DNA from 2 places in the Arthrobacter sp. Sr24 genome. Region 1 is predicted to be linked to the other one. Evidence: predicted binding sites of a transcription regulator. Region 1 holds the regulator's gene; the other holds the start of a gene.
What was found. The regulator Rex, encoded in region 1, represses fermentation and respiration genes when NADH is low (regulators of the CRP and FNR family bind a similar motif). The targets are predictions, from matches to a motif close to CTTGTGAANNNNTTCACAAG.
Positions count from the first base shown of each region.

Region 2: a site for Rex is predicted at 1,255-1,274, ahead of ACX80D_RS08890 (MarP family serine protease). Genes of this name have one in related genera too.

Region 1 is NZ_JBTNDB010000031.1:252-3,655, forward strand. Features, by position in the region: gene ACX80D_RS15675 (HAD family hydrolase) at 1-710, opposite strand, end outside; gene ACX80D_RS15680 (glutaredoxin family protein) at 894-1,202, shown strand; gene ACX80D_RS15685 (redox-sensing transcriptional repressor Rex) at 1,426-2,124, shown strand; gene ACX80D_RS15690 (hypothetical protein) at 2,179-2,904, opposite strand; gene ACX80D_RS15695 (hypothetical protein) at 3,087-3,404, opposite strand, start outside.
Region 2 is NZ_JBTNDB010000010.1:56,396-59,799, reverse strand. Features, by position in the region: gene ACX80D_RS08900 (NUDIX hydrolase) at 1-283, shown strand, start outside; gene ACX80D_RS08895 (Crp/Fnr family transcriptional regulator) at 508-1,185, opposite strand; gene ACX80D_RS08890 (MarP family serine protease) at 1,459-2,643, shown strand; gene aroQ (type II 3-dehydroquinate dehydratase) at 2,691-3,149, opposite strand; gene acs (acetate--CoA ligase) at 3,245-3,404, opposite strand, start outside.

The DNA of each region.
Region 1 (3,404 bases):
TAATCGTAGATGGGCCAGTTGTTATCACGTGCGTGCTTGCGCAATTTCGCATCTGGGTTGATCGCGACGGGGTTGCCCACAGCCGTCAGTAGCGGGATGTCATTGTAAGAATCGCTGTACGCCCAGCACCGGGAAAGGTCCAGCCCTTCGAGGATGGCCAGGGCCTCAATGGCGCGGCCCTTGGCAGCCCCGTGCAGGATCTCGCCCACCAGGTGCCCTGTGTAGATTCCGTCTTCGCTCTCGGCTACGGTGCCCAAGGCTCCTGTGAGGTTCAAGCGGGAGGCAATGACTGCGGCAACTTCCACCGGGGTGGCGGTGACCAACCACACCTGACGGCCGGACTGAAGATGCTCCTGAGTGAGCGCTTTAGTGCCGGGCCAGATCTTGGAGACGATCATCTCGTCGTAGACCTCTTCGCCGAGTTGGCGGATGAATTCGGTGCTGATGCCGGCAGCAAGTTTTTGAGCCGAGTCCTGAACGGAGTGGACATCCTTCATGTTTTCCCCGAGCAAGATGAATCTGGCTTGCTTCCAAGCGAATCCGGCAACATCGTGCAGGGTGAAGGCGCGTTTTTGGTACATTTTGCGGGCCACATGGAACAAGCTGGCACCCTTCATCAGGGTGTTGTCCACATCAAAGAAGGCTGCCTCGCTGTGGTGCTGTGCGGCGCTCGAGGGGGCCTCAGCACTGTTGGTAGTCACGTCGGGCATGGAACGAGTCTAGTCAATGCTTCCACCTAAGCGCCCACGCGCCACCGGCAGCAGCGGTTAACTGTGGGCAAACTTTCATTTTTAGAAGCTGGGGAGCCGCGGTTGGCGCTTCGCTAACGCAACGGCAAGCAACGCAGCAGCTCATGGCTGGTGTACTGGTTTGAGTTGAGTACCGTTATAGCCATGGAATCTGTTGCGCGTGACCCCGCTGACTCGCTTGAATCAACTGCCGCACCTAAGGTGCCGCTGCTGCAGCTCGTGACCCGATCAGGGTGCCACCTCTGCGAAAACGCTCGTGAGGTGGTGTCTACTGTCGCGAGCCAGCTGCAGTTGCGGTGGACTGAGGTCAGCCTCGATGACCATCCCGAGCTGACAGAGCTCTACGGCGAGGAAATTCCGGTGGTCCTGGTCAATGGGATTCAGCGCGATTTCTGGCACATTGACCCCATCCGATTAGGAACTATTCTCAGCAAGGCCCTGACGGGGCAGTGATAAACGGGGCAGTGATAACCGGGCTGTGAATGACGGGCCAGTGACTGACAGGCAGCGAATTACAGGCTGTATGGGGGAGCTTTTTCCCCGTTCAGCGAACCTGCCCGCAACTTTTTGGCTCTAACCTTGCCACGTCTTAGAGTTGAGGAAGACCGACGCGGACCTTGCAGACACGTGTTCAGCAGTGCGCTGCGGCCTCAGTTTGAGAAGGTGGAGTGGTGTTTTGATCCCAACGCAGCCCGCGGAGGAGCCGGCAGTAGAACCGGCTAGGCGACTTCCCCCTGCCACCGTGGCCAGGCTAACTCTCTATCTACGCACACTCAACGCCCTGCTCGCTGACGGCGGCGAGAGTGTCTCCTCTGACGAACTGGCCGAATCCGCAGGAGTGGGCTCCGCCAACGTCCGTAAAGACCTGTCCTATTTAGGCTCTTATGGAACCCGCGGTGTAGGTTACGACGCAGCCAATTTGAGCCGCAAAATTGCCCAGGCCCTAGGGTTGACCCACGAATGGCGGGTAGCCATTGTTGGCGCCGGAAACCTGGGCCGCGCCTTGGCCCGGTATGCGGGTTTTGAAACACGCGGCTTCGATGTTGTGGCCCTGATGGATGCCGACCAGCTGGTGGTGGGCACAGAAATTGGTTGGCTGCGTGTCAGCGACGTCGACAACCTCGAAAAAGTTCTCGAATCCACCCGGGCCAACATGGTGGTGCTGGCTTTGCCGGCCGCCGTGGCGCAAGGAGTGTGCGACAGGGTGGTGGCTGCGGGTGTGCGCAGCATTCTCAGTTTTGCCCCGATTCCCCTCACTGTCCCCGAGCATGTGAACCTGCGCAAAGTGGATATGGCCACTGAATTGCAAATTCTTGCCTACCACGCACAGCGACTCCAGGAGTCAGGGCTGGAAGAAGACCGCACCGGCGCCTGAACTGACTCTGTCCTGAACTCCATCTTTTTCACGCTGCTGCGCATTACCGCAGGGTCAGCGCTTTGCGCGGACCTTGTGCGCTAGGAAAAACTCCTTGGCGGGGGAGCGGAAAAGTATGAACACTGCTATGAGGCCCAGAATGATCCGAGCGCCTGAGTACAGTGTGTACGTGCCGCCGTCGGGCACCAGTGCAATCGAGATGATGGCCAGAATCAACGCTACGGTTCGAGCCCAGGTGCGCCCGCGCCGCAGTTTGGCAGCGATCCAGAAATACAGGACCACACAGATCCCCTGCATGATGGCCAAGAGCGCCGCAGCCGAGGCAAACAATTGATCTTCGGTCACACCGGTATCGGCAAGTGCCTGCGGATTGTTGGCTATGGACTGTTCCACGGCTGCGCGAATCAGTTCTTGTCCGGTGGGCGTGGTCATGGCGATGGCCCAGACCACCAAGCCGAGCAGTTGGAGAACTCCGGCGGCCATGATCATCCGAGTGGCGACAATAACTTTGTTCGGCGGGGCCAATGGTTCGCCCATGACAGCAGCTTGGCCAGACTGGGCACCTTTGAATCCGGGGTACATCGGGGCCGGTGCTAGTGGAGCGTTGGCGGAAGTCCTAGCTTGGGCGTCCTTGATCTCCTGCGGCGGTTCCCAATCGTCAGGGGCGTACTGCCCGTACCGGGGGACACCGGGGGCAATTTCACCATAGCTTCCCGGGGTGCTCGGGGTACCCGAAGAACTCGGGGTTTGCTCGTGCGGCTCTTCACCGGGGGTGCTCATGGCAACTGCTCTCTCATGGGGTGCCGGTGGGGCCGGCAGGTAAGCCAACGGCGACCAGACAAGGAGAAAGGCCGCGGCGGGTATTAGTTAAACCCTACGCGACCTCTCTCTACGCTCCTACTGCAAGCGCCTACTGGAAACGCAACCACTGCCAAGAACTGCGCACTACCGCTGCCAAGAAATCAACGGGGTGCGTTCCCAGAGCGGGAATTCAGCCATGCGGTGGATTCTGGCAGCCACATCAAAACCGTTGCCACAACGCCCAGCAAGCCGCCTCCGCCGCCAAAGAACATCAGGACGATGGTCAGGAGTGCGATGGCAGATAACGCTATCCGAGCCCACTGCAGGCCCTCCTTGAGTTTCATGGCACATATGACAATGGAGGCAATCAGAACGAAGGAAACGAGGGAAACGAGGATTCCTTTGACACCTGCCGTGCGGACCGCAGCCCCAAATCCAAAGGGGTCGTTCCCGGCGCCCAAGGCAAAGAGCGAGCCCAG
Region 2 (3,404 bases), on a different contig from region 1:
GGCTAGTGCCAGCGAAATTTTGGCCGACCGGAACAGCACCGCGTTGGGTGATGAAATTGGGCTTCCGGTCACCAACGGGCAGAGTCTCGATGAGCTATTGGTTCCCGGCGTGGAAATTATTCTGGAAAAGATTGCTGCCGCCCGCGGCTGTATCGCTTACTTGAACCACAAGCGGCCCATAAATGAGTATCAGCCGGCCCTGGTGGTGGACGCCGACGGTGAGTTCAACCTCGAAGTGGCCACGGCGCCAGCGTCCGAAGGTGCGCCCTGCCGGGAGCGCTAACGTCCCGCCTTTTATAACTCTCACGACGCTACCGCAGCAATGGTTGCTTTTTTGCCGACGCTATCGCAGCATGCGGCTCGTGAGAGGCCAATGAGTGGGAGAGCGTCCGTCAGAAACTGACCATTGATGCGATAGCGTTGGGGTGGTTTTCGACTTAAAGTGCGACGCCGGTCCGGTCACCATAAGGTGACATGGCCGGCGTCGTACGTCTTAGTGTGGTGCGGTTAGCGTGAACGCTGGCGCAGGCGGTTGACATCCAGGATGACTACGGCGCGGGCTTCCAGGCGGAGCCAGCCGCGCTGGACGAACTCGGCCAAGGCTTTGTTGACGGTTTCGCGTGAAGCGCCTACCAGCTGGGCCAGTTCCTCCTGCGTGAGCTCGTGAGCTACGAGGATGCCGTCAGTTGCCGGACGGCCAAAACGATCTGCCAGGTCAAGGATGGCCTTGGCCACGCGGCCGGGGACGTCCGAGAAGACCAGATCGGAGAGGTTGTCGTTGGTGCGGCGCAGGCGGCGAGCCAAGGCCTGCAGCAACTGCATGGATACCTCGGGACGGTTGCGCAGCAAAGCGTTGAGGGATTCGTTCTTCAAGCCGGCCAGGCGAGTCTCGGAGACTGCGGTGGCCGTGGTGCTGCGGGGGGCCGGATCAAAGAGTGCCATTTCACCAAAGAGCTCGCCCGGGCCGAGGATGGCAACGAGTGACTCGCGGCCGTCAGAAGAGGTGCGCCCCAACTTCACTTTGCCGGAAACGATGAAGTAGAGCTGGTCGCCCTGATCGCCTTCGCGGAACACTGAAGCTCCGCGAGAAAGATCAACCTCTGCCAGTTCGTCGGTCAAAAGGCGGAAGGCCTCGTCGTCGAGCGTGGCAAAAAGTGGTGCGCGGCGCAATACCTCGATGTCCATGAAATCTCCTAATGCTAAGTAGCTAAAAAAGTTATGACCTGTTATTGATTCTTTCAGATGTTTTCCCATTTTGTGACCAATTTGGCATTGGTGACGTTCATTGTCAGCATATTGGCAGGCTCTAGAGGCTAGAGGCCCAGCAGAATCAGTGTCTAAGGCGGTAACATGTTCCTTTGGGCATGTCACATGTCCGAAACCGACCTTCCGCATTCACGCCGCTCTCTCGCAGTGCTGGTGCTGGACGGAGCGGCAATGATGGGAGCGCACCACACCGTGTTTGGTTTTTCCTGGCTTGATGCGTTACTAATTCTGTGGTTGCTGTGGCAGCTGATTTACGGGCTCAAAGTAGGGCTGGTGGCGAGCTTAGGCGGCCTTGCCGGTTTTATTGCCGGAGCGTTCGGCGCATTCTTTGCGGCCCCCTTTATTAGCCAATATGCACCGAGTCCGGGCTGGCGCACAACTATGGTCATCGGCGCCACAGTTGTGTTGATTGCTCTGGGCCATGCGCTGGGCTTGAAGATCGGCAACGCCATTGGGCGCGGCGTCAGAAGCGATTCTATTCGTGCCGTGAACCGCCTTCTGGGCGGGGCAATGAACGTGGCGGTCGGTGCGCTGGTCATTTCCATCCTCGCCTTCGGTGTGGGCAACTTGGGTATCCCGCTGGTGTCTGAGCAGCTGGGTAAATCGCAGGTTATTTCCCGCATTGAGGCGTGGACGCCGAATCCGGTGAAGTCAGCCGTGGCTCAAGTACGTTCTCTGGTGCTGCAGGAAGGCATCCCGGCCCTACTCAACCCCACAGGGCCCAATGTGGAGGTGGCAGCACCTAACGCCGACACCAACACCTCAGCATGGAACGCTGCAGCCGAATCTGTCATGAAAATTTCCGGCACAGCCTTCCAATGTGGCCAAAACCAGACCGGCACGGGCTTCGTGGTCTCTCCCGGACGCGTGGTCACCAATGCCCACGTCGTGGCCGGTGTTTCGATGCCCATGGTGCAGACTCAGACCCAGGGCGCCCTGCCTGCACGTGTGGTGTACTTCGACCCCGTCGCTGACCTGGCTGTGCTCGCCGTCGACTCCCTCAATGCCGCGCCGCTGCCCTCGGCCGGAACCCTGCCCGGGAACACGGATGCAGCGTTTGCCGGTTACCCTCTGGGCGGTCCCTTGCAGGTCCGCCCGGCAACGGTCCTGTCCTCGGGGCCCATGCTGGTTCCGGATATTACCGGTGGCGAGAAATCGGCTCTTGATGTCTACCAGCTGGCTGGAAATGTACAGTCAGGGAACTCCGGCGGCCCGCTCCTGGACCGCGACGGACGCGTGGTGGGAGTGGTTTTCGCCAAGGCCACCACAACCGAGAACATTGGGTTCGCGCTGACCATGGAAGAAGCGGGGCCTGTGATCGCAGCGGCCCCCGCCCTCAGCAGCCCGGTGGGGGCAGGTTCCTGCAAGGTGGGGTAACGCCTGGTAACGGAGTTCCAGAGCGCTGAGTCCTAGAGCGCTGAGTCCTAGGCGAGTGTCTTGTCGAAGTAGTTCACGGCCAGCTCGTAGCCGTGGACGCCTGCGCCCACGATGACGGCACTGCATACTGCCGAGAGGTAGGAATGGTGACGGAATTCCTCGCGCTGATGAACGTTAGAAATGTGTACCTCCACCGTGGGAAGCTCGACGCCGGAAATCGCGTCCCGCAAAGCCACCGAGGTATGCGTGTACGCGCCTGCGTTGATGATGATGCCCACAGCCGTGCCTCGCGCGGCATGGATCGCATCCAGCAGCGCCCCCTCGTGGTTGGACTGCAGGCACGTAGTGCTGAATCCTGCGGACTCGGCAGCCGCCTCGGTGAGATGTTCGACGTCGGCCAGGGTACTTGAGCCGTAAATCGCAGGTTCGCGTGTCCCCAAGAGGTTGAGGTTGGGTCCGTTGAGGATCAGCAAGGTGCCGCGGTCCGTAGCGTGGGAGGAAGTCATGGCTTAATAATGCCCTTAAATGAGGCTGCCCGGGTCTCGATGGGCTCGACCACCAGTGGTCGAGCCCATCGAGACCCGGGCATTGCTTCGGTCAGTTAAGCCTTCAGGGACTCTGCAATCTGGTTCATGACAGTGTTGTCAGCCAGCGTCGAGGCATCGCCCACGGCACGGCCTTCGGCAACGTCCTTGAGCAGACGGCGCATGATCTTGCCCGAGCGAGTCTTGGGCAACTCGGGCACCACCAGTATGGTCTTG